DNA from 4 places in the Mesorhizobium sp. DxT genome. Region 2 is predicted to be linked to each of the others. Evidence: predicted binding sites of a transcription regulator. Region 2 holds the regulator's gene; each other region holds the start of a gene.

Region 1 (7,383 bases), 200 kb from region 2:
CGAGCACGCCCGCCGCATAGATGCCGCCGAAGGCATAAAGCGCATTGAGCGCGTCGCGGTAGAACATGCTCGACATCAGGAAGCTGAAATAGCTGCGCTCGCCCGGCAGCCGCCGCAACGTCTTGCCGAGTTGCGAAAGCCCTTCCTTCACCGCACCGGAGACCGACGGCTTGCGCTTCACGTCGGGTGTGAAAAGGAACATCGGCAGCACGAACACCACGTACCATAGCGCCGTCAGCGGGCCGGCAGACCGGTCCCCCTCCCGCATGGCCGGGTCGAGCCCGAACAGCGGTTCGAAACCCAGCAGCGTGCGGCCCGTTTCAGGCGATGCGGAGAGGAAGCCGAGCACGAGGACGAGCGTGATGAGACCGCCAAGATAGCCGAGACCCCATGCCGAGCCTGAAAGCCGGCCGAGCTCGGAGCGGGGCACCAGAGTCGGCATCATCGCGTTGTTGAAGACGGCTGCGAACTCCATCCCGAACACCGCCAGCGCGATCGCCAGGAGCACGAATGTCAGGTTCTCCATGCCGGGCACGGCGAACCACAGAGCCCAGCAGCCGATCACGCCGAGAATCGAGAACGCGAAGATCCACGGCTTGCGGGGGCCGCTGGCGTCCGCAATCGCGCCGAGCACCGGCGACGACAGCGCGATCAGCAGGCCGCCTATGCCGGTGGCGTAACCCCAGAGTTCCTGCCCACGCGCGGCGTCCGGCGCCACGGCCGCGGCGAAATAGGGGGCGAAGACGAAGGTGATGATGAGCGTGTGGAAAGGCTGCTGCGCCCAGTCGAACAGCATCCAGCCCCAGATTCCACGCTTCGGTGCGCGCGTTTCCTCAACCATCACCCCTCCCGATATCCTGACGGATGCGCCGCCCGGTTGTTCTTATCCCAGATCGGACATCAGGCCGGAAGCGACCGTCAGGCGCGAGACCGTCAGCTCGCCGCCCTCGGTCAGCGCCTGCAGCCGGTCGCGCACGCGGGCCACGCGTTCGCCACCGGCCTCCAGCCAGGTTGCGACCGGGTCGGCCTGCTTGCCGAAGCGAGAGAGCGCCGCCGCCGCCATATCGTTGCGGGCTGTGCTGATCATCTCCGTGGCGCGCGAGAGCGCCAGCCCGTCATAATAGTCGGACGGGGTGATCGCGCGCGCGGCATCCGAGATGCGGCCGATACGGAAGGCGTCTGTGACGGCGAAGAACGCCTGCGCCGCCTCCACCAGGCCGGACTTTGCATCCCGCGCGACACGGGCGATGTCCGGAACCAGTTCCGCGATGGGCAGGAAGGCGACGCGCTTGGCCAGCGCCTCCGGCGCGCCGGCCTTGAAAAGCTCGTGGGTACGCTCCTCCAGCCGGTCTCCGGTAAAGGACGGCAACATCGCGCCGATGCGGCCCTCGAGTGCCTTGCGCGCGGCCCGCAGCGCCGCGATGCGCTCACCCAGCGGGGCGGCGTTGTCGTCGTGCTTGAGGAACCACGTGGTCGCCGAATGCACCAGCCGCCCGACCGACTGGTAAAGCTCGAGCTGGAGGTTGCCGTCCACCTTGTTGTCGAGCGCGTCGATCTCGCTGTAGAGCGCCGGCAGTTCGAAACCGTCCCGCACGACCGAGAAGGCAGCCACGGCTTCGGCCGCCGCGCAGCCGGTCAGGTCCTGCATGCGCGTAATGAACGACGGCCCGCCACGATTGATAACATCGTTGCCAACAACCGTCGCAACGATCTCGCGCCGCAGCCGGTGTCCTTCGATTTCGGTCGCATATTTCTTGGCCATGCGGGCCGGGAAATAGCTCATCAGGTCGGTATGGAAATGCGGATCGTCGGGCAGCTTGCTCGCCACGATGTCGTCGAACAGCACGATCTTGGCATAGGCGAGCAGGACGCCGATCTCGGCGCGGGTCAGCGGCTCGCCGCGCGTCTCGCGCTCGGCCAGTGCGGCACTGCTCGGCAGCACCTCGACAACCCGGTCGAGCTGCCCCCGCCCCTCCAGCGCTTGCATGAAGCGCTCCTGATGAGCAAGATCGGCCAGCCCGCGCCGGCGGGTGAGCGAGATCGACAGCGTCTGCTCGTAATTGTTGGCGAGCACCAGCGCCGCTACCTCTTCGGTCATCTCGGCGAGCAGCTTGTCGCGGGCGGGGCGCGTGAGCGAGCCCTTGCGCATGGCAGCCGCCAGCGCGATCTTGATGTTGACCTCGACGTCCGACGAATTCACGCCGGCGGAATTGTCGATCGCGTCGGAATTGCAGCGCCCGCCATTGAGGCCATATTCGATACGCGCGCGCTGGGTCAGGCCGAGATTGGCGCCCTCGCCGACAACCTTGGCCCGCACCTCGGCGCCGATGATGCGGATCGCGTCGTTGGCGCGATCGCCCACCTCGGCATTCGATTCGCCCGCGCCGCGCACATAGGTGCCGATACCGCCGAACCAGAGCAGGTCCACCGATGCCTTGAGGATGGCATTCATGATCTCGGCCGGCGAGGCCGTCGCCTTGTCGAGCCCGATCGCGTTCATGGCCTGCGGGGTCAGCGAAACCGACTTGGCCGAGCGCGGGATCACCATGCCGCCTTCCGACATGGCCTCGCGGTTGTAGTCCTGCCAGTTGAGCTGCGGGTTCTCGAATAGCCGCTTGCGCTCGGCGAAGGATTTCGCCTCGTCGGGGTTCGGATCGATGAAGATGTCGCGATGGTCGAACGCGGCGATAAGCCGGATGCAGGGCGACAGCAGCATGCCGTTGCCGAACACGTCGCCTGACATGTCGCCGACGCCGACCACGGTGAAGGGCTCGGTCTGGATGTCGCGGTTCATCTCGCGGAAATGCCGCTTCACCGCCTCCCACGCGCCACGCGCTGTGATGCCCATCTTCTTGTGGTCGTATCCGGCCGACCCGCCCGATGCGAAGGCGTCGTCGAGCCAGAAATCATGCGACTGGCTGATCGCGTTTGCGGTGTCAGAGAACGTCGCCGTACCCTTGTCGGCCGCGACCACGAAATAGGGGTCGTCACCGTCGCGGCGGATCACGCCCTTCGGCGGCACGACCTTGTCGCCGTGGAGATTGTCGGTGATCGACAGCATAGTCGAGATGAAGTTGATGTAGGCCTTCTTGCCGGCCTCGAATATCTCGGCGCGGCTGCCGCCTGTCGGTAGCAGGCGCGGGTAGAAGCCGCCCTTGGCGCCCACCGGCACGATCACGGCATTCTTGACCTGCTGCGCCTTGACGAGACCCAGCACCTCGGTGCGGTAGTCCTGCGCACGGTCCGACCAGCGCAGGCCGCCGCGCGCCACCGCGCCGAAGCGCAGATGCACACCCTCGACCTCTGAGCCGTAGACGAAGATCTCGCGCCATGGACGCGGTTCCGGCAAACCGGAAACGGACCGCGAATCGAGCTTGATCGCGAGCGAGCGCGGCCCTTCGGATTTGACCGAGAAATAGTTGGTGCGCAACGAGGATTCGATGAGGTTCTGGTAGCGGCGCAGGATCGTGTCGTCGTCGAGGTTCGGGACTGCGTCAAGCGCGTCCTTGATCGCCGCCTTGATGTGAAGGGCCGTGACGTCGCCCTCCTTCTGCATGGCCGGGTCGAACCGCGCCTCGAATAGCTGGAAGAGGGCCCGCGCTACGTCGGGGTATCGGTTGAGCACGGCAGCGATAAAATCCTGGCTCTGGGGAATACCGGCCTGCTGGAGATAGCGCCCGTAGGCGCGCAGGAGCTGTATCTGATGGGCGCCCATGCCCGCCGTCTGCACCAGCGCGGCATAGGCGTCGTTGTCGGTTTCCCCGCGCCAGACGGAAAGGAACACTTCTTCCAGCAATGCGCCGCCGTCGGACAGGTCGATCGGCTGGCCGAAGCCGTTGACCAGCTCCATGTCGTGCACGAAGGTGGGCGCCGCGCCCTCCTCGGCCTCGATCTCGAATGTGCGCTCGCTGATGACGCGGAAGCCCATGTTTTCGAGAAGCGGCACGCGCTTGGACAGCGCCACCGGCGTGCCGTGATGATAGATTTTCAGTCCGGCATCGGAAGCTGTGTGGTCTCCAAGCCGGTAAAAATCGATCGCAATGGGGTTCTCAGGGCCGACATTCGCGATCCGGCCCGCGTCGCGCAGCGCAATGTCTGCCGGGAACGAGTTGCGATAGCTCTGCGGCAGGCGGTTGGCGATGGCCACCATCGCGGGCGCCACACCGGCATCGGCGGCAGCCTCGCGCAGAGCGTCGTCCCAGGTGCGCACGATGGCGCGCAGACCCGCCTCGAGCGCCGCGGTCTCGACCTTGGGGGTCTTGTCCCCCGAGCGGCCGATGATGAAGTGGACGCGGGCGAGACTGCCTTCCGGAAAGGCCGGATAATAAGCCGACAAACGTCCGTCAAAGATCGTCTTGAGGAAATCGCCGATTCGCTCGCGCACGTTGGAATCGTAGCGGTCGCGCGGCACGAAGACGATGACGGAGACGAAACGGTCGAACTGGTCGACGCGGAAAAGTGCCCGCACGCGCGGCCGCTCGCCCAGCGCCAGGATCGCCTCGGCATGCTTGCGCAAAATCGGAACGCTGATCTGGAACAGCTCGTCGCGCGGATAGGATTCCAGCACGTTGATGAGCGCCTTGCCGGAGTGGTCGCCCGGATCGAACCCCGACCGCGCGATGACGGCGTTGGCCTTCGAGCGCAGATAGGGGATCTTCATCACCGAGCGCGTGTAGGCCGTCGAGGTGAACAGGCCGACGATCCGCAGTTCGCCGGTCAGCTTGCCCTTCGCGTCGAAGGTCTTGACCCCGATATAGTCGAGATAGATACGCCGGTGGACGACCGACTTGGCATTGGCCTTGGTGACCAGCAGCGGCTCCGGCCCGTGCAGGAATGCGCGGATCTCGGGCGTTGTCGTCACCGGCTCCGCGCCGCGACGCAGCACCCGCACGTCGGGGTCGGCAAGAATGCCGAGGCCGACCTTCTTGGTGCGCTCGAGCGAACCGCTCTTCTCGCCCCCGACATATTTGAACTCGCGCATGCCCAGGAAGGTGAAATTGTCGTCTCGCAGCCATTCCAGGAACGCGATGCTTTCGGTCACCTCGTCCTTGTCGAGCGGCACCGGCACGTAGCGGAAATCGTGGATCGCCTGGTCGAGCCGGGCGAGCATCGGTTTCCAGTCGGTGACGGAGGCTCTCACCTGCGAGAGGATATGCCCCAGCCGGCCCTTGAGTGCATCAGCCGCTTCCTTGCCCATGCGCGCGACATGCACATGGATGAGGCTGACGCGGTCAGCCTGCGGGTCCGATTTGCCGGCCGACCCGTCGCCCACCAGATCGGCGACGCCGTTCTTGTCGTGCTTAACCAGAATGACCGGGTGCAGCACCAGCGACGCCTCGCCGGCGCTCTCTGCGATCTCGCCGGTGATCGAATCGAACAGGAACGGCATGTTGTCGTTGACGATGGTGATCGCGGAAACCGGGCGGCCGTGCCGCAGGAGCGCCGGGTCCTCGTCGATGGAGATAACGCTTTCGCCGCGCTTGTGCCGCTTCAGTGCCGCGTAAGCCAGCCCGGCCGCATGTTCGAAGACGCCGGGATCGTAATCGGAAAGGTCTTCGGCCGGGGCCCTTGCCTTGAGGAAGGCCGCAAGCTTCTCCACTTCAGCCGTTTTCGACTTTGTGGCGGTCGGCTTCCTGGTGCCCGCAACCATGGCGATTCCCTCTCCCAAATAATACTTTTGTCGGTATCGTAGCAGACAAAAACGGTTTGACGAGCCGGGTTGACCACCGGCGCGCGGCGAATATGCAGACAAGCGATGAAAGGGAGATGAAGCGATGGGCGAAAAGGTGACGGCGCTGGATCTGGCGCAGGAGGGCGAGCTTTCCGATGCAACGAAGGCCTATTTCGCCAAATGCGAGGAGAAACTTGGCCTCGTGCCCAACGTGCTTCTGGCCTATGCGTTCAACGAAAAGAAGCTGCGCGCCTTCACCGACATGTACAACGACCTGATGCTCGGCGATTCGGGTCTCTCCAAGCTCGAACGCGAGATGATCGCGGTCGCCGTCTCGTCGGTGAACCATTGCTACTACTGCCTCACCGCCCACGGCGCGGCGGTGCGCCAGCTCTCCGGCGACCCGGCGCTCGGCGAGATGATGGTGATGAACTATCGCGCCGCCGATCTGACGGCAAAACAGAAGGCCATGCTCGATTTCGCCGTAAAGCTGACCGAGCGGCCCGACACGATCGAGGAAGCCGATCGGCAGGCCCTGCGCGATGCCGGCTTTTCCGACCGCGACATCTGGGACATCGCCTCGACAGCCGCCTTCTTCAACATGTCCAACCGGGTCGCGGCCGCCATTGACATGCGCCCCAACGCCGAATACCACGCCATGGCACGGTAGACGATGAGCATAGATACGTCAGGCACCTGGTGGGTCGGCAGCGAGCCGAGCGATATCGCAGGCTTCCTGGCAGCCTATGCCCCCAAAGGGTATGAGGTCCACGAACTCCGGCTTGCTCAATGCAACTGCGGATCGTTAGCGTTTCTCTTGGACGCGGACGACAATGAGAGTGTCGCGCGGCGAACGTGTAGGAGTTGTGCATCCGAGCATTTCATATGTGACAGCGGCGAATACTGGAGCGACGCCGAGCCGGAGCGTCTGAAATGCATTGAATGTGGGTCGGAGTCCACCAATGTGGGTGTCGGGTTTTCAATCTATCCCGACCGGGGCGGCATTCGGTGGCTCTACGTCGGGACCCGGTGCACCGCGTGCGGAGTACTGGGCTGCTTCGCCGGTTGGAAAGTTGGTACGTCAGACAGTATGAATCTCTTGGAGTCGGTCTGAACTTTCTGGCTCCATTGGACGCCGATAAGGAACATCACGACCGCGCGGCGATCGCGGCGGCGGCCCCGGCCATGGTTGTCGCCGAGACCCGGTTGGCGGCGCGCATGGCGCGTGGGCTGCGCAGCAGACGACGCGCCTGCACGGCTGCCGCGACCCAGACGAGATCTATGGCGATCAGCACGAGAGCCATCGTCGCCGTCAGCTCGGTCCAGCCGACCAAAGTGACCTGGCCCAGATCGATAATGGTCGGCAGCAATGCCATGTAGAACATCATGATCTTGGGATTGCCGAGCGTGACGGCCATGCCGGCCATGAACAGCCGCCACGGCGACTCGGCGCGCGGCATTTCGCCTTCGCGGATCGTCACCGGTGCCGTCCACATCTTCCACGCGAGCCAGCAGAGATAGGCCACCCCCGCCCATTTCAACACGACAAAGGCGAAGTGAAAGGTCTGCGCCACGAAGGCGAGGCCGAAGACGGCCATCGACAGCCAGATCGCCTCGCCGATCCACATGGCGGCCAGAAACGGAAAGACATCGCGAAACCCCTTGGAGATCACACGCGCCACCAGCGCGGCGATCGACGGGCCGGGCGAGCC
Region 2 (7,383 bases):
GTGGCAGGGCAAGGTGCCTTCGGCATGATCCCGGTGCTGTTCGGTACGTTCGTTATCTCGGCACTTGCAATGGCTGTCGCCGTTCCAACCGGTATCATGTCGGCGATTTATCTGACCGAATACGCTGGCGACAGGTTCCGGGCCATCGTGAAGCCGCTGCTGGAGATTCTCGCCGGCATCCCGACGGTCGTTTACGGCTTCTTCGCCGTGCTCACCGTTGCGCCGCTTATCCGAAGCATTGGTCTCAGTGTCGGCATTGACGCCGCGCCGAACAGCGCCCTTGCCGCCGGTGGTGTAATGGGCGTGATGCTCATCCCTTTCATTTCGTCGCTGTCAGATGATGCTTTCGCGGCCGTACCCCGGGCCATGCGCGAAGGCTCCTATGCGCTTGGCGCAACCAAAGGCGAAACCATTCGAAAAGTCCTGCTGCCGGCAGCTCTCCCCGGCATTGTCGGTGGCGTCCTTCTGGCTCTCAGTCGCGCGATCGGCGAAACGATGATCGTCGTGATGGCAGCGGGCCTGATTGCCAAGATGACACTCAATCCGTTCGACTCGGTCACAACCGTTACGGTTCAGATCGTCACGCTTCTGATCGGCGACTCCGAGTTCGACAATCCAAAGACGCTTGCGGCGTTCGCGCTCGGCCTCGTGCTGTTCCTGATCACGCTCGGCCTGAACCTGATCGCGCTGCGCACGGTCCGCAAGTATCGGGAGAAGTACTGATGGCCATGAGCGACACCAAGACCGGGATCCGACCGGTCGACTGGCAATCCGACGCCATGAAGGCGCGACGCCGCGCGCGCTACGCCGGAGACCGCCGCCTGCAGATTTATGGCATGGTCGCGATCGCCTTTGCGCTCGGGTTTCTCGCGATCCTTGTTGGTACGCTGACCTATAGCGGGCATCGTGCGTTTACCCAGACAATGGTCACGGTGGAGATGAATCTCAGCTCCGCCGAGGTCGATCGCAGCGACATTATGGGCGCGAACTGGCGCAACATCGTTCGCGATGAACTGCGCTCGCTCGTGCCGGAGCTGGAACGGTCCGCAGAACGCGACTACTTCGGCATGTTCACCAACAACGCGCCGTTCCTGGTGCGTGATCAGGTGATCGCAAACCCAAGCCTGCTGGATGGTCCGCATCGCTTCGTCATTCCGATGTCGGACCCCATCGACCAGCTCCACAAAGGACTGTTCGACCGCGATCTTCCAGAGAATCAGCGCAGGGTGAACGATCGGCAGATCGGCTTTTACGATCAGTTGGTCGCGCAAGGGGTCATTTCCAACCCGTTTAACTGGGCGCTGCTATTCAATGCCGACAGCCGATTTCCCGAACTGGCGGGACTGGCGGGTGCGATCTCCGGTTCGTTCTGGGCGTTGCTTGTATGTTTCCTGATCTCGTTTCCGACGGGAATCGCGGCCGCGATCTATCTCGAGGAATTCGCGCCGAAGAACAGGCTCACCGATCTGATCGAGATCAACATCAACAATCTGGCGGCCGTGCCTTCGGTGGTGTTCGGCCTGCTCGGCCTCGCAGTCTTCCTGGGCTGGTTCGGCTTGCCGCGCTCGGCGCCGTTGGTTGGCGGTCTGGTGCTTGCGTTGATGACGCTGCCAACTATCATCATCGTCACCCGAGCATCGCTGAAATCGGTGCCTTCGTCGATCCGCGAGGCGGCACTGGGTATCGGAGCTTCCAAGCACGAGGCAATTCTCCACCACATTCTGCCGCTGTCGATGCCGACGGTGATGACGGGTACGATCATCGGCCTGGCCCAGGCGCTGGGCGAGACCGCACCGCTTCTGCTGATCGGGATGAACGCTTTCATTACCAGCGCGTCGGGCGGGGTCCTCGACGCTTCGACCGCCCTGCCGACCCAGATCTACATCTGGGCCGACAGCCCCGAACGCGGTTTCGTGTCAAGGACGTCGGCCGCTATTCTCGTATTGCTCGGCTTTCTCGTGACCATGAACGCCATTGCCGTGTTCCTGAGGCAGCGTTTCGAGCGCCGCTGGTAGGGAGACAGAAGGATGAACAAGATGACCGATGTAGCCATTGAGCAACAGATCGCGGCACAGCCAAAACCCGCAGCGCGGGCCAAGATGGCGGGCAAGAACGTCAAGGTGTTTTATGGCGAGAAGCAGGCGCTCTTCGACGTCAACCTCGATGTCGGCGAAAAGCAGGTTACGGCGCTGATTGGTCCGTCGGGCTGCGGCAAGTCGACTTTCCTCCGCTGCCTCAACCGCATGAACGATACCATCGACATTGCTCGGATCGAGGGGCAGATCACCCTTGACGGTGACGATATCTACGACCCAAAGATCGACGTCGTCGAATTGCGGGCGCGTGTCGGCATGGTGTTCCAGAAGCCCAACCCGTTCCCGAAATCAATCTATGAGAACGTTGCTTACGGCCCCCGCATTCACGGGCTGGTGTCGAGCAAGACCGACATGGATGGCATCGTCGAATCGAGCCTGCAGAAGGCGAGTCTCTGGGATGAGGTTAAGGACCGTCTCCACGAGGCCGGCACCGGCCTGTCAGGCGGCCAGCAGCAGCGCCTGTGCATCGCGCGCGCCATCGCTGTCTCGCCCGAGGTGATCCTGATGGACGAGCCCTGTTCGGCCCTCGACCCGATCGCGACGGCGAAGATCGAGGAACTGATCGACGAATTGCGCGAGAATTACACGATCGTCATCGTCACGCATTCGATGCAGCAGGCCGCGCGTGTCTCCCAGCGGACCGCCTTCTTCCATCTCGGCAATCTCGTCGAAGAAGGCCCGACCGACCAGATATTCACCAGCCCCGCCGAGAAGCGGACGCAGGACTACATCACCGGCCGCTTCGGCTGACGGTCCCGGAAGAGCCCGAGGAGGCAAACATGGGTGAGCACACGGTCACGTCGTTCGACGACGATCTCGGCCATATCGACCAGTTGATCCGCGACATGGGCGATCTCGCCGGCGCGATGGTCGCTGCCGCGACCCGGTCGCTGTTGCAGAACGACACCGCGCTGGCGCAGCGGGTGATTTCGGACGACGTGTTGATGGACGCGCGCCAGCGCGAATTGGACGATCGCGCCATCACGCTGATCGCCAAACGCCAGCCGATGGCGCAGGATCTGCGATCGGTCGTCGGCGCGATCCGCATGGCGGCCGACCTGGAACGCATCGGCGATCTGGCCAAGAACATCGCCAAGCGCGTCAACGCGGTGGGCGAAGGCTCGGCGCCGCGCGGGCTTTCCCATTCCATCGACACGATGGCCCAGATGGTGATGGATCAGGTCGGCGCGGTGATCTCGGCCTACGAGGCGCGCGATTCAAAAAACCTCGTGAGCCTGCGCGAGGACGACGAGAAGATCGACGTGCAATACACGGCCGTCTTCCGCGAGCTGCTCACCTACATGATGGAAGACCCGCGCAACATCACCGCCTGTACGCATCTGCTGTTCTGCGCCAAGAACCTGGAACGCATCGGCGACCATGTGACCAACATCGCGGAAAACGCGTATTATATCGTGACCGGCCAGCAATTGCCGCTGAACAGGCCGAAGCTGGATGAGACGTCGGTGACAGTGGACAGCGAGTGACCGCAGAGAGACCTATAGATGATTGCACCCAAGATCATGGTGGTGGAGGACGAGGAGCCGTTGGGGGTGCTTCTCAAATACAACCTGGAAGCCGAAGGTTATCAGGTCGAGGTGATCGGCCGCGGCGATGAAGCGGAGATCAGGCTGCGGGAAAGCACACCCGACCTGCTGGTGCTCGACTGGATGGTGCCCGGCATTTCCGGCATCGAGCTGTGCCGGCGGCTGCGGATGCGCCCGGAGACCGAGCGCCTGCCGATCATCATGCTGACCGCGCGCGGCGAGGAAACGGACCGGGTGCGCGGCCTGTCGACCGGTTCCGACGACTATCTGGTCAAGCCGTTCTCAACGCCGGAATTCATCGCCCGGGTCCGCGCGCTGCTGCGCCGCGCCAAGCCCGAGGTGCTTTCATCGGTGCTGAAGGTCGGAGACATCGTGCTCGACCGCGAGACGCATCGCGTGCATCGCGGCAAGTCCGAAATCAGGCTCGGCCCGACGGAGTTCCGTCTGCTCGAATTCATGATGCAGCATCCCGGCCGCGTCTTCTCGCGCGGGCAATTGCTCGACAATGTCTGGGGCGAGACGATCTACATCGACGAGCGCACCGTTGACGTACATGTCGGCCGGTTGCGCAAGGCGGTCAACAATGGCCGTCTGCCCGACGTGATCCGCACCATACGCGGCGCGGGCTACGCGATCCGCGAGGCATAGCAGCCGATACTCCTGCGCTCCGGTTCCGCTTGCAGGCGGCAGGTGCGCCATGCTTTCCTGACCGGACTGAGGGAGGAGCGGGCCGGGCCCGTAAGCGGCGATGCGTTTTCTTGTCCATGTCGTGCTGGTTGCGGCCGTTCTGGGTCTTGTTGGCCCAGCCCGCGCGCAATTCGACGAGAGGGCCGTAGAGGTTGCACGGACCTGGTACCGGCTCACGCTCGAGCTGGTGCGCCATACGCCGACCTATTCGCCGCCCGTCGCCAGCCGGTCCCTGGCATATCTGGGCGTTGCCGCGCAGGAAGGGCTTGCCGGCGGGCGGCCGTCGACGCGCTCGTTTGCGGGCCAGCTCAACGGGCTCGAAGCCTTTCCTCCACGGTCTGAGGGCGTCTACGACGAGGCGGTCGTGTTGCAAAGCGCTCTCACGAACGCAACGCGTCACTTCTTCAGCAATACTGGGCCGACGGGCCAGCGGGCGATGGATGCCATCGGGAAGCGTCTCGACGCTCTGGTCTCGGAGGGCGCCGACGCGGACGTTCTTGCGCGGAGCCTTGCGTATGGGCGCGTGATTGCCGGCCATGTGATCGAATGGTCCGCCGACGATGGTGGGGCTGTCGTGGAGAACATGGGCTTTCCGCACGACTATGTTCTGACGAAGGGGCCACAACATTGGGTTCCCACCAGCCTCATCGCTCAGCAGCAGGCGCCTTTGCTGCCTAACTGGGGCACCAACCGCACGTTCGCCATGCCCGACGGCGCCACATGCGGCGTCCCGCCACCGCCTGATTACAGCGAGGAGCAAGGCAGCGCGTTCCATAACGAGGCCGTGGAAGTCTACGAAGCGGCCAAGGGGCTGACGCCGGAGCAGCGGGAGATCGCCCGGTTCTGGTCGGATGATCCGATGCTGTCGCCGACACCGCCCGGCCACTGGATTTCGATTGCGCTGCAACTGCTCGAAGCGGAAGGTGCGGATGCCGAGCGCACCGTCGACGTGCTCGCGCGGCTCGGCATCGTTCTCGCCGATTCCTTCATCGGATGCTGGGAAGCCAAATACCGCTACGATCTCGTGCGACCGGTGACGTATATCCGGCGGCACATCGACGCGAAGTGGCAGCCCGACCTCATCACGCCGCCGTTCCCCGAGTATCCCAGCGGCCACAGCACACAATCGGGCGCTGCGGCCATCGTGCTGGAGGATCTGTTCGGCGCGACGTTTGCCTTCGAAGACGAAACCCATGTGGACGACGGACTGCCGCCCCGGCATTTCGAAAGCTTCCGAGAGGCGGCCGAGGAGGCAGCGATCTCGCGGCTCTATGGCGGCATTCATTATCGAGCCGCCATCGAAAACGGGCTTGAGCAGGGCTACTGTATCGGCGCCTACACCAACGGGCTGGTGACGCGGGGAGCGGAATGATGCGCCACGTCGTTTCAGTGCTCTTTCTTTCGGTCGGCATTTGCGTACCCGTGTTTGCCGCGGACGGGCCGCCCGTGCCGAGCTTCATCGAGGAGACGGCGACTGTCGGTGTCGACGCGGTTTACGAAGGTAACTGGGAATTCATGGTCGGCGGCGGTGTCGCGGCATTCGATTGCAGCGGAGACGGTTTTGCCGATCTCTATGTCGCCGGCGGCGCCGCGCCGGCCCATTTCTATCGCAATGTCAGCGACGTGGGCGGAACGCTGCGTTTCGAGCGCTTCGAGGCCGGCCTCGAACTTGAAGGCGTGACGGGCGCCTATCCGATCGACATTGACAGCGACGGCATCACCGACCTCGCAGTCTTGCGTGTCGGTGAAAACGTATTGATGCGCGGGCTTGGCGGATGTCGTTTCGAGCGTGCAAACGAGACCTGGGGCTTCGACGGCGGCGAGGCTTGGTCGACCGCTTTCGCCGCGACCTGGGAACGCGGGGCTTCGTGGCCGACATTGGCGGTCGGCAATTACATCGATCGCAAGGAAGAAGGCTTTCCGTGGGGCTCCTGCACGGACAACTGGCTGCACCGTCCCGCCGCCGGCGCGGATCGGTTCGACACGCCGTTTGCGCTGAAGCCTAGCTACTGCGCGCTTTCCATGCTCTTCACGGACTGGAACCGGTCGGGCACACCGTCGCTGCGCGTCTCCAACGATCGCGAATATTACAAGGGCGGCCAGGAACAGCTCTGGCGCATCGAGCAGGGCGCCACGCCATCGCTCTATACGGCGGAGGAAGGCTGGGAGCGGTTGCGCATCTGGGGCATGGGTATCGCGTCCTACGATCTCGATGCCGACGGCTACCCTGAATATTTCCTCACCAGCATGGCTGACAACAAGCTGCAGACGCTTGCCAGTGGCGAAGGTCGGTCACCGCGGCCCACTTATGCCGACACCGCCTTCGCCAAGGGCGTGACGGCCCACCGCCCCTATATCGGTGACAATCTGCGGCCGAGCACGGCGTGGCACGCGCAGTTCGAGGACGTCAACAATGACGGCCTTGCGGACCTCTTCGTCGCGAAAGGCAATGTCGCGAAGATGCCTGATTTTGCCGAAGAGGACCCGAACAACCTCCTGCTGCAGCGGCCCGACGGCACGTTCGAGGAAGCCGGCGACCGCGCCGGCGTTGCCAGCACGAAGATTGGGCGTGGCGCGGCGTTGGCCGATTTCAACCTCGACGGGCTTCTCGATCTGGTGGTCGTCAACCGATGGCACACCGCTCAGACCTGGCGCAATGCGGGTGGCGAGACCGGGCGCTGGGTGCAGGTCCGGCTGGAGCAGGATGCGCCCAACCGCGACGCTCTCGGCGCATGGATCGAGATTCGCTGCGGCGACACGGTGTTGCGGCGCGAGGTTTCGTCAGGCGGTGGGCATGCCAGCGGCCAGGGCGGCTGGCATCATTTCGGGCTAGGGGACGAGGCGAAGGGCGAAATCCGCGTCATCTGGCCAGATGGCGAGGCCGGCGCATGGCAGGATTTCGATGCGGATGGTTTCTACGTGCTGCGCCGCGGTGCTGCGCCTACCGCCTGGACGCCGGGTTAGCCGCCACCTGGTTCAGGCGACGGCCTTGTCGGTGGCGGTACCTGGCGCGAAAATATCCTGGTCGACGAAGGTCAATGCCTGGCGCGCGC
Region 3 (7,383 bases), on a different contig from region 2:
TCGTGGCGATCTGCGGTGAGATCATGACCATGCCCGGCCTGCCGAAGTCGCCCTCGTCGGAGCGTATCTTCCTCAACGACAAAGGGCAGATCGAAGGGCTGTTCTGAGGCGCCCGGCGCGCGGAAGCGCAGCCGCATCGACCTGAGCCGCCTTGCCGCAGCCCCGGCGCGGCGGCTTGCCATGGGGCTGCCGAGCCGCCATATCTGGCTTCCATCCGGAGAGGCGGGCCCATGGTATCGAAGTGGAAATGGCTGTTCAGCCTGCTGACAAGGCGCCTGTGGTTTCGCGCTTCGGTGATCTCGCTGCTGGCCATCTTCGCCGCCCTCGTCTCGCTGCTGATCTCGCCTTTCATTCCAACCGGGCTTGCCGACAAGCTCGGCGCAAACTCGGTCGACCGCATCCTCGAGATCATTGCCTCGAGTATGCTGGCCGTGACTACATTCTCGTTGTCGACCATGGTTGCCGCATATTCGGCCGCCACCAGCAATGTCACGCCGCGCGCGACCAAGCTGCTAATCGAGGATAAGACAACTCAGAACGTGCTGGCGGCATTCGTCGGCTCGTTCCTCTACAGCCTCGTCGCGATCATCACCCTGTCGATGGGCGCTTATGGCGAGCGCGGCCGGGTAGTTCTGTTCTTCATGACGCTGGCGGTCGTGATGCTGATCGTCATCACGCTGCTGCGCTGGATCGACTACCTGCTGCGGCTCGGTCGTGTGGGCGAGACCACGGATGTGGTGGAAGAGGCGACGGCAAAGGCCATGCGCGCGCGGCGCAGTACGCCCTATCTCGGCGGCAGGCGACTGGAGCCCGGCCGCGACGTCGTCGATGACGGCGCGCATCCCGTCTATAGCGATCGCATCGGCTATATCCAGCATGTGGATACGGCGGCCATATCGAGAGCTGCCAAAGCAGCCGGCGGGCGGGTGTATCTTGCAAGCCTGCCGGGCACGTTCATCGACCCCGGCCGGCCAATCGCATGGTGCAGCGGCTTCGATACGGCCACCGATTTCGACGCGATCCTCGATGCTGTGACCATCGCCGACGAGCGCAGCTTCGACCAGGATCCGCGCTTCGGCCTTTGCGTTCTGGCGGAGATTGCGTCGCGTGCACTGTCGCCGGGCATCAACGATCCGGGTACGGCGATCGACGTAATCGGTCGAGCGGTGCGTGTGCTGGCGATATGGGCGGGAGAAGACGATGAGATCGAGCCGCTGTTTCCGGAGGTCTGGGTGCCGGATCTCGACATAGCCGAACTGTTCGACGACATCTTCGTGCCAATCGCGCGGGATGGCGCCGGTGTGGTGGAGGTGCAGGTCCGGTTGCAGAAGGCGCTCGCAGCACTTGCGCGCACGGGCGACCAGCGTTTTGTCGAGAATGCGCGGCGCCAGTCCGAGCAGGCGCTGGAGCGCGCGGCCCTGGCCATGGATTTCCCGAACGATATCGGCCGCGCCAGGGCGGCGGCTGCGATGGTGGGTGCATGAACAGACTTTTCCAACTTGTGCGCGGCATGCGCGAAATGCGTTTCGCGACCGTACCGGTGCTTCTGGTCGCGGTGGTGACAAGCGGCGTCTACGTATTCCTCGCGATCGCCGACGAGGTGAGCGAAAACGAGATCGCGCGGATCGACAGTGCGCTGCTGCTGATGTTTCGCGACCCAACAGACAGTGCGAGGCCGCTCGGGCCCGGCTGGCTGGTGGAGACGATCACCGAGATTACGGCGCTGGGCGGCTATCCGGTACTGGTTGTTCTGGTGGCGTCGGTGCTGGGGTTCCTGATGGTCGTCGGCCGCTATGGGCCGGCGCTGTTCGTCTTTCTGTCGATCGTTTCGGGAACCGCGCTGAGCCAGCTTCTCAAGATGCTCTACGACCGGCCGCGGCCCGATATCGTCGATCATCTCGTGCAGACGCATACGGCGAGCTTCCCGAGCGGCCATGCGACGATGAGCGCGCTGGTCTATCTCACGCTTGCCACGCTGATCGTCCGTCTCGTCGACAGTCTTGCGGCGCGCATCTACGTCATCTGTGTGGCCGTGCTCCTGACCATCATGGTGGGCTTCAGCCGCGTCTATCTCGGCGTCCACTGGCCGAGCGACGTTGCCGCCGGCTGGGCGCTGGGCGCGGCCTGGGCGAGCTTGACCTGGCTGGTGGTCAGCGGTCTGCGGGCGTTCAACCGATCTCGCGAAGCGGCCTGAACTCCTCCATATCGTCGAACACGCAGAAGGCGGGCACGTCGAGCTCGATGCCTTCAGGCAAGACGTCGAGCAGCGTCTTCATCTCGGCAAGTGCCGGCAGATAGATCGCTTCGGCCTCCAGCGGCAGCCAGTCGAGCTGATAGGCGAGCGTGATGTGGAAGGTGTAGTCGTCGTGGTCCGGGTGGCGATAGCCGAGGCGCTCCGCAAGCGCGTCGCGCGCCTCGCGCATGACCTTTTCGTCGGCATCGGTCAGGCCTGAGACGACGACACCGAGCGGCGTGACCATGTCCGCCTTGATGCGAAATGGTGCCTTGACCGAGAAGCCGTCGAGGCGCTCGTCGATCCATCTTGTCGTTTCGGGAATTGCGGCATCGGCAGGCAGCGCCGCCGGCCAGTATTCGCGCCCGCGGCGGCCTTCGATCACCCCCTGGAAAAGCGTCTTGTGCAGGCTCGATACCGGCGTGAATGTGAAGTGGTCGGCATGGGGCAGGGCACGCAGGCGCTCGCGAACCTCTACCAGTGCTTTCTGGCTCTGCGAACCGTCGACGACGTGCGAGACGAAGGTGTTGCCCGGCTCGTAGAGAAAGTTGCCGGCGCTGTCGTAACGGGTGCCTAGGTGGCGCGGTGGCGTGTCTTTCCCGGTCGAGATGAAGTTGGGGCCGAATTCGTCGTTCGTCGCGTATGCCAAGGCACGTTCCTTTCCTGCGGCGCGGACCGTCCGCGTAAGCGACACGCGTGACATGAGGGTGACAGCGGGTTGTGCGAGGGCGCGGAAATCAGGTTGCGCAGGCGGGCGTTCGCCGCTAAGGATTTCGCCATGACGGTTCGTTCGATCAAGACCCTGTGGTGGTGGGCCTGCTGACAAGCGGCCGGGCGAACGCGTGCGCGTGAAATGTGATGGCCGCAACGGATTTCCGGGCGGCCATTTTGTTTTCAGTCGTCCCGGGTCCGCCAGGCGGAAACGGATGGAGACAGGGAATGACAGTCGAACTGCTTGAAGACGGCGCCGAACGGTTCATCACCGCCGGAGGCGTGACGGTGACGCGGCAACGCCACGACACACCTTATGAGGGGGCGATCGAAACCTATATCGACGCGCTCGATTCGCGGCGCGGCTGCGTATTCTCCTCGAATTACGAGTATCCGGGCCGCTATACGCGCTGGGATACGGCGATGATCGACCCGCCGGTCGTCATCAGCGCCAAAGGCCGTGCGATGCGCATCGAAGCGCTGAACGCGCGCGGCGAGGTGCTGCTGCCGGCAATTCGCCGCGCGGTGGAGACGCTCTCCGCCGTGACGATGGGCGAGGTCTCGTCGCGTCTCATGACTTTGCAGGTGACCGAGCCCGGCCGTGTCTTTGCCGAGGAGGAGCGAAGCAAGGCACCGACGGTGTTCACCGTTCTGCGGGCGCTGGTCGATCTCTTCCGCTCGCCGGAGGATGGCAATCTCGGTCTCTACGGCGCCTTTGGCTACGACATCGCCTTTCAGTTCGACCATGTCGAACAGAAGCTCGAACGTCCCGGCGACCAGCGCGACGTCGTGCTTTACCTGCCCGACGAGATTCTTGTGGTCGATCACCACCAGGCGAAAGCCTGGCACGACCGCTATGACTATTCCGGCGTGGGGTTTTCGACCGCAGGTCTGCCACGCGACAACGAACAGGAGCCTTTCCGGCCGAGCAGCCGCATCCCGCCGCGCGGCGACCATGAGCCTGGCGAATATGCGAAGCTGGTGGAAACGGCCAAGGAGAGCTTCCGGCGCGGCGACCTCTTCGAGGTGGTGCCGGGGCAGATGTTCTTCGAGCGCTGCGATTCCAGGCCTTCGGAGATCACGCGACGACTGAAGAAGATCAATCCGTCGCCCTATTCGTTCTTCATCAATCTCGGTGGCGGCGAATACCTGATTGGCGCCTCGCCGGAAATGTTCGTGCGGGTCAACGGCCGGCGCGTGGAGACCTGCCCAATTTCCGGCACGATCCGCCGCGGCGACGATGCGATCTCGGACTCCGAGCAGATCCTCAAGCTGCTGAACTCGAAGAAGGACGAGAGCGAACTGACCATGTGTTCCGATGTCGACCGCAACGACAAGAGCCGGGTTTGCGAACCGGGTTCCGTGCGTGTCATCGGGCGGCGGCAGATCGAGATGTATTCGCGCCTGATCCACACGGTCGACCACATCGAAGGTCGACTGCGAGAGGGCATGGACGCGTTCGACGCATTCCTGTCGCATGCTTGGGCAGTGACGGTGACCGGCGCGCCGAAACTGTGGGCGATGCGCTTCATCGAAAACCATGAGAAGAGCCCGCGCGCCTGGTATGGCGGCGCCATCGGCATGGTGCATTTCAACGGCGACATGAACACCGGTCTGACGCTGCGCACCATCCGGATCAAGGACGGGATCGCCGAGGTCCGTGCCGGCGCGACGCTGCTTTACGATTCTGACCCTGCCGAGGAAGAAGCAGAGACGGAGTTGAAGGCTTCCGCGATGCTGACGGCGATCCGCGAGGCGTCGGCCGGCAATGCGGCAGCGAGCGAGCGCGAGGGCGCGAAGGTGGGCGAGGGCGTCTCGATCCTGCTGGTCGACCATGAGGACTCGTTCGTGCACACGCTGGCGAACTATTTCCGCCAGACCGGCGCGAGTGTCTCCACCGTGCGCTCCCCGGTGCCGGAAGAGGTGTTCGACCGGGTCAATCCCGACCTCGTCGTGCTTTCCCCCGGCCCCGGCAGCCCGAAGGATTTCGATACCAAGGCCACTATCGAGAAGGCGCGCAAGCGCGACCTGCCGATCTTCGGCGTCTGCCTCGGCCTGCAGGCGCTGGCGGAGGCCTATGGGGGCGAACTGCGCCAGCTTCATGTGCCCATGCACGGCAAGCCGTCGCGCATCCGGGTTTCGAGGCCCGGCGTCATCTTTTCCGGCCTGCCCAAGGAAGTGACTGTCGGTCGCTATCACTCGATATTCGCCGACCCGGTGCGGTTGCCGGATGCGTTCATCGTCACGGCGGAGACCGATGATGGCGTGGTGATGGCGTTCGAGCACAAGCACGAGCCGGTGGCTGCCGTGCAGTTTCACCCCGAATCGATCATGACGCTCGGCCAGAATGCCGGCATGCGGATGATCGAGAACGTTGTCGCGCATCTGCCGCGCAAGGCGAAGGTCAAGGCGGCGTGAGGAACGACGTTGTGAGGCTTGCGATCCTTCACGCGCGGAAGCGCCACGAGCGGTCATGACTGCCAAGCAGCGCATACGACGCCTGGCGGCGTGGTCCATCGTCGTCGCATTCGGCGTGATGGGTTTGAAGTTCGTCGCCTGGTGGATGACCGGGTCGGTCGCGCTTTATTCGGACGCGCTGGAATCCATCGTCAACGTCATCGCCGGTTTCGCGGCCTTCTGGGCGATCTCCGTCAGCCACAAGCCGGCCGATCGCGACCATCAGTATGGGCACCACAAGGCCGAATATTTCTCCGCCGTTCTGGAGGGCGTGCTTATCGTCGTCGCCGCGCTGCTCATCATGGGCGAGGTGTGGCGAAGCTGGCAGAATCCGGCGCCGCTGGAGCAGGCCTGGGGAGGCCTTGCGGTCAACGGCGTCGCGGCGGCGATCAACTGCGTGTGGGCGCTGATGCTGATACGCGTCGGACGCAAGGATAAGTCGCCGGCACTCGAGGCCGACGGTCATCACGTCATGACGGATGTGGTCACGTCGGTCGGTGTCATTGCCGGTCTTGTCGGGGCCGTCCTGACCGGCTGGTATTTTCTCGATCCGCTTCTGGCGCTGGTCGTTGCGCTCAACATTCTCTGGCAGGGGTGGAAGGTCATCACCTCGTCACTGGACGGCCTGATGGATCGCGCCGTGCCGGTCGAGGAGCATGTGCGTATCCGCGACATCATCTCGGCCAATTCCAAGGGCGCGCTGGAAGTTCACGACCTCAAGACGCGGATCGCCGGCCGCGCGACCTTCATCGAGTTCCATATGGTCGTCGACGCTCACATGACCGTCGGCGAGAGCCATGCGATCTGCGACCGGATCGAGGAGGCACTGGAGGCGGAAATTCCGTCGGTGCGGATCGTCATCCATGTCGAGCCGGAAGACGAGGCGAAGCTGCCGCCCGGAACTCCGGCAGTTCCATTCGCCTAGACGGTTCGGGCGCCGTTGACCTTCAAATAGACGGCGTAGAGCGACGTCGTGGCGGTGATGAAAAGACGATTGAGCTTTTGGCCACCGAAACAGCAGTTTGAGACGATTTCCGGCACCAGAACCTTGCCGATCAGGGTTCCGTCGGGATCGTAGCAATGAATGCCGTCGGCCGCGCTTGTCCAGATGCGGCCGGCCGTGTCGAGCCGGAAGCCATCGAACAGGCCCGCGGTGCAATCGGCGAAGACCGATCCGCCGCTGAGACGCCCATCGTCGCCGACATCGAAGACGCGCATATGGGCCGGATGATGGTCGCCATGGGTGCGGCCGGTATCGACCACGTAGAGCTTCGTCTCGTCGGGCGAGAAAGCGAGGCCGTTCGGCTTTATCATGTCGGTGACGACCGCTTCGACCGTGCCGGTCGCCGGGTCGATGCGGTAGACATGCGAAGCCCCGATTTCGCTGTCGGCCCTGTCGCCCTCATAGTCGGAATCGATGCCGTAGGTGGGGTCCGTGAACCAGATCGAGCCGTCGGATTTGACGACAAGATCATTGGGCGAGTTCAGCCGCTTGCCCTGCCAGCGGTCGGCAATCGTGACGACGCTGCCGTCATGCTCGGTGCGGCTGATGCGGCGGGCCTTGTGCTCGCAGGAAACCAGCCTGCCCTGCCTGTCCACCGTGTGACCGTTGGTGTTGCCGGCGGGCTGGCGGAAGGCGCTGACATGGCCGTCGGCATCGTCATAACGCAGCATGCGATCGTTGGGGATGTCCGACCAGACGAGATAGCGGCCGGCGGCAAACCATGCCGGCCCCTCGGTCCAGCGGCTGCCGGTGTGGAGCTGTTCCAGCTTGGCCGTGCCATTGATCAGCTTTGCGAAGCGCGGATCGATGATTTCGTACGGGCTTTCGGACATGTCTTCTCCTCCTCGGCGTCGTGGCCGGCGATCTGCCGTCAACGTGTTTATGTGCTCGCCCGGCCACTCAGGAATGCAGCCGCCTGTTCGACCAGAGTGTCGACAGGCAGCAGCGCATCGAGGCGCAGAGCCGCCTCGTCAGCCGA
Region 4 (7,383 bases), 99 kb from region 2:
CTACCACGTCGACTACTGGGACTATCTCGGCTGGCGCGACACGCTCGCCAGCGCCGACAACACCGCGCGCCAGCAGGAATACAACCGCGCCTTCGGGAACCGCTCAGTCTACACGCCCCAGGCGGTCGTCAACGGCCGCCAGCAGATGAATGGCGCCAAGCGCGGCAAGGTCGAGGCGGCCATAGAGCGCATGGCGGGTACCGCGGAAGGCATGGTCGTTGACGTCAAGGTCTCCTACAGCGGCGATTCAGTCATCATCGAGACCGGCGAATTGCCGCGTTCGGTCGACGAAGCACATGTCGTGCTGGTCTATTTCAATGCGGCGAGCGAGGTGGAAATCACCCGCGGCGAAAATCGCGGCCGCAACTTCACTTATCTGAACGCCGTGTCGGGCTTTCACTCGGCAGGCATGTGGCACGGCCAGAAGGCGCGGTTCGAACTGCCGATGAGCGAGGTCGCCAAGAAGGGCGCCGGCGGTTGCGCCGTGCTCGTGCAGGAGATGGTGTCGGGTGGACTACCCGGCCCGATCCTGGGCGCCGCGATCGTTACCCGTCCCCCAAACTGGTGAGGACACCGCCAGACGGTTCCCGTAAAAACAAAAACCGGCACTGGGACCAGCGCCGGTGATTGCTTGCTTTGGGATCGTCGTACCCTCGACGTCCGGGCGTTCACCCGGAGTTGGTTCGATCCGACCTTGCCCCGTGGGCGGGGGGCTTGGGGTTACAGGGCCTTGCCGGACCGAACCGTCTCAGGCAACGAGTGGATGGTCGCCACACAATGGGGCGTCAGCTTGGATAAAATGCGGCGAGAATAAGGCGAGCCATCACCAATCACGACACACCGTGGCACTTTGTGATGCAATGTGACGGAACTTTTTCGACTTCGTATCGAACCCTGACGTGACCCGCGCCGGGCAACGGGGCTTGCATTTCCGGTCTGGAAGCGCGACCTTCGTCTTGTCGTCGAACTGTCACGAAAGGCCACTGCATGACCGATCACGGCACCGGAGCGGAGGGTAAGGACGATTCCGCAATATTGATCCCGCTCCACGAAAGGCGGCGCGAGCGGGATGAGCTTCCGGTAACCTTTCATCGGCGAGAGCTCGATCAGATCCTGAAAATCTACGGCACCATGGTCGCGGCAGGCGAATGGCGCGACTACGCCATCGACCATCTGCGGGACCGTGCAGTGTTCTCGGTCTTTCGGCGCACCAGCGAAGTGCCGCTCTACCAGATCGTCAAGACGCCGGCGCTGGCGCGACGACAGGGCGCCTTTTCGGTGGTTGCGGCGAGCGGTATGATCCTCAAGCGAGGACATGAACTCGGCCGGGTGCTTGCCGTATTCGACAAGCCGCTGAAGCTGGTGGGCACCTGAGCGCCTAATGACCGGGCGCGTCGTCGTCGGTGTCGGCCTCGTTGGCGCCCGCCGGCTCGATCGCAGCAATCCAGCGCTTGATCTCGGTATGCGCAGCGGCATCCGCAGCATGTGCAGCGACATGGGCCTGCTGGCGTAGCGCCAGCCGCATCGCCACGCGGCCGATGCGCGTACGCGGCAGACCATAGCTAGTCGGTTCGTCGGCACGTGAAACCGCTTCCAGCACCCGTGTCTTTTCGGCGAAGGCTTCCGGCGATCCGAAACGGACTAGCATCTGCTGGAAGGCTTCATGCAACGCAGCGTCGAACGGGCGGTCTTCGCCCATCGCGCCGATCACGGGATTGCCGGGATGAAGCGAGCCGAGTGGCAGCAACCCTTTCGGTATCGGCGTGTTTGCCGAGTGCGTGCGACCGGTGGCGAGCAGCTTCGGCAGAAGGTGGGTGTGGGGTCCGGGCGGCGACACGCCGCCCGTGTCCGGCCCGCCGATCTTCTGATAAACCTCGACGCGACCGATATTGGTGATCGCCACGCGGTGCGGATGGGCCGCGAGGATGGCCGGCATCGCCGGATTGCCGGGTTCGAACAGCGAGCGCCCTTCGGCCTGCCGCAAGGTTTCGAGCAGCGCCGGATCGGCAGTCCTGATGCAGAAATCGCATTGCGGCAGCGAAAGCCCCATGTCGAACAGCACGCCATCGCGGTCCTGCGGCCGCACAGCTTCGGTGTCAGGCCCTAGCTCGGTGAGAACGGTGCGGGCGGTGCGGCGTGCCGCGTCTTCCGGCAAACACAATGCGACCGCCTGCGTCCAGCGATGGGCGCGCGGGCTCAGGGTTTCGTATGCAACTGGCACGATATCGTTGACACGACCGGCTTCAACGCGGACACCGCCTCTCGATGTAGCTCTGGCGAGGTTGGCTGTATCGTCTACCTGCGGCTTTTCCCCTTCGTCGTGATGGAACTCGGCGATCGCGCCGAACGTGCCCATGCTCCAGCCGGAGCGCCAATCACGGAGGTGTTCGGCAAGGAGTTGCTGCAGTTGCGTCATGGTCTTCGCCTCGTCATTCGGCCAGATCGAGCGGGTGGACGACGAGGCCGCCGCCGTCTTCGCCCAGATAGGCCTGGATGCCATATACGTCGCGCAGACGCGCGGCGGTGAGAACGTCCTGCGGCGGGCCATCGGCGACGATCGACCCATTGGCCAGCAGCACCAGCCTGGAACACCAGCGGGCGGCGAGGCCAAGATCGTGCAGGCAGGCGATGACGCTTCGTCCCTCCTTGGCGAGCCCGGCAAACACGCGCATGAGCGTGATCTGGTGCGCGGGATCGAGCCCGGCTGTCGGCTCGTCGGCCAGCATCAAGGGCGCCTCCTGCGCCAGCGCGCGGGCGATCAGCACGCGCGCCTTTTCGCCACCGGAAAGCTCGGTGGCGCGGCGGGTTGCGAAGTCTTCGACATCCATGCGCCGCATAGCCTCACGTACCGCCGCTTCATCCGCCGCGCCGGGACGGGCGAAAGGCGGCAGATGGGGCGCGCGGCCGAGGCCGACAAGACGCTCGACGGTCACCGGCCAGGCGATCTCGCGCTCCTGCGGCAGGTAGGAGACGAGCCTGGCGCGCTCCGAAGCACCCATTCCGGCAGCCGGCGTGCCGCCAAGCTCGATGTCGCCTTCGGACGGCGTCAGGCGCAAGATGGTGCGCAGCAGCGTCGACTTCCCGGCTCCGTTGGGCCCGATAAGGCCGACAAATTCGCCTTCCTTGACCGTTAGTGCCACGTCGCGCAGCACGGTCTTGCCGCCGAGTTCGGCCGAAAGACTGGAAAGGGCCAGCAGCGTCACAGCATCCGCCTCCGGGTGCGCCAGACGAGCCAAAGGAAGAACGGCGCGCCGACAATGGCGGTGAGGACACCGAGCTTTAGATCGCGGCCGGGCGCGATCAGGCGGACGAGTATGTCTGCTGCAAGAAGCACTGTAGCTCCACCTAGTGCGCTGGCTGGCAGCAGGCGGGATGGCACGGCACCAACCAGCGGCCGCAGCACGTGGGGCACCACAAGTCCAATGAAGCCGATCGCGCCGGCGATCGCGGTAGCCGCGCCGACAGAAGCCGCCGTGCCGAACACAGCGAGGAACTGGACCCGCCGCATGTCGACCCCCATGCTTGCGGCGGCGTCCGAGCCCAGCGTGAGAACGTCCAGCGGCCGGGCCAGCATGGCGAGCATCACCCAGCCGGCCAGCATGAAGGGCGCCGACAGCCACAGATGGGTCATCGAGCGGTCGGTGAGCGAGCCCAGCATCCAGAATATGATTTCGGTGGCCGCGAAGGGGTTGGGCGACAGGTTCAGCACCAGCGATGTCATCGCGCCGGCAAAGGCCGAAATCGCTACGCCTGCGAGGATGATCGTGAGCGTGCCGCCGCGCTCGCCAGCCATGACGCGCAACAGCAGCACGGCCAGCACGGCGCCTGCCAGGGCTGCAAGCGGCAGGCCGAGCGGAAAGGCAACCGAGATGCCGGTGTAGATGGCGACGACGGCACCCAGAGAGGCCGAAGCGCTGATGCCGAGCAGGCCAGGCTCTGCAAGCGGGTTGCGCAGATAGCCCTGCAGTACCGCGCCGGACAGACCGAGGGTCGCGCCGATCATCAACCCCAGCAGCGCACGGGGGAGGCGTATCTCACGCATCACCAGGGTCAGCAGGTCGGCGTCGCCGGAGACAAGCGCCCCGATGCTCTCGCCGAAGCCGACATCCGCCGGTCCGGTGGTCAGCGACACGAAAAACAGCGCAAGCGTTGCCACCGCAAGCGTCCCCAGTACTGCCACATATTGCATACGATCGCTCATCGCGCGGCCTCTGCATGGGCATTCGCCGCATCGCGTAGCAGTCGCGCGGCCTCGAGCGTGAAGGGCGCGCCGCATATCCAGTAGCGATCCGGGATGCGCACCAGCCGGTCCTGTGAAGCGATCGCCCTGAAGGCGGGATGCCGGAAATTCTCGTGGGCGAGGGCCGGCCGGTCGTAAGTGCGTTCGCCGAGCACGACCAAATCCGGGTCCGCGAGCACGAGCTGCTCGAGTGGCAGGCGCTGTACGCCGACAATGCCGAGCCGGTCGGCGATGCTTTGCAGGCCTGCGGCCTCTATCACGGCGTTGGACAGCGAGCCGTCGCCGGACGTGTAGCTGTTGGCGGAGTAGATCGCGACGGAAAGCGGCGGGGCCGGCTCGCTTGCCAGTTCGGCCAGTCCGGCATCGAGTTCCGCGATCAGTTCGTCCGCGCGTTGCTGCCGACCGAGCAATTCCCCCATGCGGCGTATGTTGGCCCGAACGCCCTCGAACGTGCCTTCGGGGACGAATTCCTCGACCCGAAAGCCCAGGCGCCGCAACATGTCGATGGTTGCCCGCGTGGTGAAAGTGCCGGCAATCACCAGGTCCGGCTGCATCAGGAAGATTTCCTCGCCGAGCCCGTGATTGACAACGTACCGGTCGGCCTCGTCGGCCAGCACGGACACGCCCGGATCGCCGGCAAGGTGCGAAACGGAGTGGAGCTGCCCCTCCGCGGCCAGCAGCATGGCGAGCTGATCCGTGCAGACATTCATCGAGACGACACGGCTTGGTGCGTCGGTCGCCCACGCCGGCGAGATCCCCGCAGCAATTGTCAGGGAAACGGCAAGTATGGCGCGGGCGATGGACACGACGCGTTTCCCGATCAGAATTGCCGGGTCAGGCTCAGATTGACCGTCCGACCCGGCGCGCGGTAACCCGCAACCGTCTCGTACGTCTCGTCGAACAGGTTCTCGACCGAGAACTTCATCGTCGACTTCTCATCGAAGCGATAGCTGGCGGACAGATCGACCGTAACATAGTCCGGCGCCCTGGTGGTGTTGGCCACGTTCGAGTGCTTGGAGGCCACGTAGAGCACCTTTGCCGATAGGTCGAGCTTGTCGGTGGCGGCAAAGTTAAGCTCCGCGCCCGCCTTGAAGCGATCGCGGTTGGGGATGTGGAGCCCATTGTCGAGGTTCACCGGGTCGCGCACGTCAAGCGTGACCTTGCCGCTCCAGCGCTCATCGAATGCGTGCCAGACCGATGCTTCGAAGCCGGTGATGCGTGCACGCGCGACGTTGAACGGGATGTAGGTCGGCGGAACCGACGCGATCGCGTCCCGCAGCCACGTCTGGTAGAAAACGAGATCGACGCTGGTATCGGCGTTGGGCTGCCAGGCTAGCCCGACCTCGTAGGTCTGCGACTTCTCCGGACGCAGGTCCGGATTGGAATAGCCGGGATAATAGAGATCGTTGAAGGTCGGAGCGCGGAAGCCGGTGCCGTAGGACGCGCGGCCGACGAGGCCGGGCACGAATTCGTAGCTGGCGCCGATATTGTAGGTGGTCGCATCCCCGAACTGCTCGTTGTAGTCGTGGCGGATGCCGCTATCGACGGTGAGCGCGCCATAGTCGAGCGAATATTGGGCGAAACCGGCTGCAAGCGTGCGGTCGGTGACTGCAAACGGCACGGACGTGTCGACGCTTTCGCGATAGACCTCGAAGCCGCCAAGCAGCGTGTGGTCGACCAGGCCCGTCGTGAAGCTCTTCTCAGTCGATGCAAGAACGCCATAGCGGGTCGTGTCGAACTCGTCCTCGCCCGGCACGCCGTCACGGAAGTTCGTGCTCAGGTCCACGCCGCTCGAAAATTCCACCGTCGACGACCAGTCGTCTGTGTGGTCGAAGGTTGCACCGGCCTTGCCAGCGAAAGTCGTGGTGTCGACCTCGTTGAAGCCGGGAGCGGTGGCGTCATATTGTGTGCGGCCGCGCGCTAAGAGGCCATCGGCATAGAGCCGGCCCCAGTCGAACTGCTTCGACAGCGAGAAATTGAACGAGCCCTGCATGAAGCCGTCATCATCGGGTTCGTGCCCCCAGGTCGTCGGCAGGGTGAAGTCGTAACCACGCGTGCCAAGGATGCCGCCGCCGACCGAATATTCAAGGCCGTCCACCTCGCCACGAAGATCGGCGGAGAGTTGCGCGCCCCACGGATGGCTGACGCCCGCCGTCACGCTGCCGCAGAAATTGCGGCCGTCACCGCAGGCACCGCCGCGCTTGGTGATGATGTTGATGACGCCGCCCATCGCATCGGCGCCGTATTGCGACGAATGAGGCCCCTTGGCGATCTCGATACGCTCGATCGCCGACAGAGGAATATTGAAAAGCGAGCTGGTGCCGCTGGTTGCCGATGCGGTGCGGACGCCATTGACCAGCACCAGCGTCTGGGTCGAGGACATGCCGCGAAGCTGCACGTTGGACGAAGCGCCCTGGCCACCGTAGCTGGTTATTGAAACGCCGGTATAGCGCTTCAGCAGAGAGGGCAGGTCGGCGGCCGCCGAGCTTGTTATCTCGGCCTCGTCGACAACCGTCACCGACGATGTCGAACGGATCAGCGGCGTCTCGCGCCGCAACGGCGTCGTTACCACGATCGTGTCCAGAACGGTTGTGTCGTTGTCCGTGTCGAGCGCGCTCTGCGCCTGTGCCGCTCCGCATGCCAGCGCGAGCGCGCTTGCCGTCAAAATCCACTGTCTCATGTCTGTCCCCGCTTCCAGGCAAGGGCGCTACGCGCCCCGGTTTCATCAGACCGCAGACGGTTTCAGGCGTGAGGCTTATGACGGGCGAATGCACATCGAACCCCGGCCGTTTCCGGCATGCGGCAACTTTCGATGTCACCGCGACGGACGACCGCGCTAGGACACACCCCGTATCCTGGCTTGGGTGACTGGAACAGGCAGGTCTCCTGGCTCCCGTGTCATCGCCTCCTTCCACCTTCCCGGCCGATCGAGGCCAGTGGCATGTCCGGTAGTTGGCTCAACGGTTACAGTTGCGGGGGCAGCCGCGGCATTGGCCCGCAAAGGCCGCACCGCGTTCCCATTTTCATCCGCCTCGCGGCGGAACCAGTTCCAAGATCGTGCTATCGCGTGCGAAGCCGCTCGTCAACGCAGTTGGATGCGGTTGGATCAACGGGTGATGCCGACCCTGATCGCTTCGAGGATC

What was found. Region 2 encodes PhoB, which activates phosphate uptake and scavenging genes when phosphate is short. Its sites were predicted from a motif close to TGTCATNNANCTGTCAT; they were not measured.
Region 1: ACVJNE_RS06110 (NAD-glutamate dehydrogenase) is a predicted target of PhoB. The motif match lies at 5,756-5,772, and genes of this name have one in related genera.
Region 3: ACVJNE_RS01705 (DUF1868 domain-containing protein) is a predicted target of PhoB. The motif match lies at 2,930-2,946, and genes of this name have one in related genera.
Region 4: ACVJNE_RS05630 (DUF2794 domain-containing protein) is a predicted target of PhoB. The motif match lies at 958-974, and genes of this name have one in related genera.

Annotation. Positions count from the first base shown of each region.
Region 1 is NZ_JBZFLJ010000002.1:417,174-424,556, forward strand. Features, by position in the region: gene ACVJNE_RS06105 (MFS transporter) at 1-841, opposite strand, end outside; gene ACVJNE_RS06110 (NAD-glutamate dehydrogenase) at 884-5,650, opposite strand; gene ACVJNE_RS06115 (peroxidase-related enzyme) at 5,775-6,341, shown strand; gene ACVJNE_RS06120 (LysE family translocator) at 6,820-7,383, opposite strand, start outside.
Region 2 is NZ_JBZFLJ010000002.1:214,257-221,639, reverse strand. Features, by position in the region: gene pstC (phosphate ABC transporter permease subunit PstC) at 1-723, shown strand, start outside; gene pstA (phosphate ABC transporter permease PstA) at 723-2,015, shown strand; gene pstB (phosphate ABC transporter ATP-binding protein PstB) at 2,028-2,846, shown strand; gene phoU (phosphate signaling complex protein PhoU) at 2,876-3,583, shown strand; gene phoB (phosphate regulon transcriptional regulator PhoB) at 3,602-4,291, shown strand; gene ACVJNE_RS05130 (vanadium-dependent haloperoxidase) at 4,392-5,702, shown strand; gene ACVJNE_RS05125 (CRTAC1 family protein) at 5,699-7,294, shown strand; gene ACVJNE_RS05120 (ROK family protein) at 7,307-7,383, opposite strand, start outside.
Region 3 is NZ_JBZFLJ010000001.1:356,483-363,865, reverse strand. Features, by position in the region: gene ACVJNE_RS01720 (formate--tetrahydrofolate ligase) at 1-107, shown strand, start outside; gene ACVJNE_RS01715 (DUF2254 domain-containing protein) at 231-1,484, shown strand; gene ACVJNE_RS01710 (phosphatase PAP2 family protein) at 1,481-2,194, shown strand; gene ACVJNE_RS01705 (DUF1868 domain-containing protein) at 2,169-2,882, opposite strand; gene ACVJNE_RS01700 (anthranilate synthase) at 3,173-5,362, shown strand; gene ACVJNE_RS01695 (cation diffusion facilitator family transporter) at 5,418-6,326, shown strand; gene ACVJNE_RS01690 (SMP-30/gluconolactonase/LRE family protein) at 6,323-7,237, opposite strand; gene ACVJNE_RS01685 (gluconokinase) at 7,285-7,383, opposite strand, start outside.
Region 4 is NZ_JBZFLJ010000002.1:313,695-321,077, reverse strand. Features, by position in the region: gene ACVJNE_RS05635 (DUF1223 domain-containing protein) at 1-568, shown strand, start outside; gene ACVJNE_RS05630 (DUF2794 domain-containing protein) at 988-1,374, shown strand; gene ACVJNE_RS05625 (DUF6925 family protein) at 1,379-2,500, opposite strand; gene ACVJNE_RS05620 (ABC transporter ATP-binding protein) at 2,430-3,203, opposite strand; gene ACVJNE_RS05615 (FecCD family ABC transporter permease) at 3,200-4,201, opposite strand; gene ACVJNE_RS05610 (ABC transporter substrate-binding protein) at 4,198-5,046, opposite strand; gene ACVJNE_RS05605 (TonB-dependent receptor domain-containing protein) at 5,061-6,920, opposite strand; cobalamin riboswitch at 7,100-7,303, opposite strand; gene wecB (non-hydrolyzing UDP-N-acetylglucosamine 2-epimerase) at 7,347-7,383, opposite strand, start outside.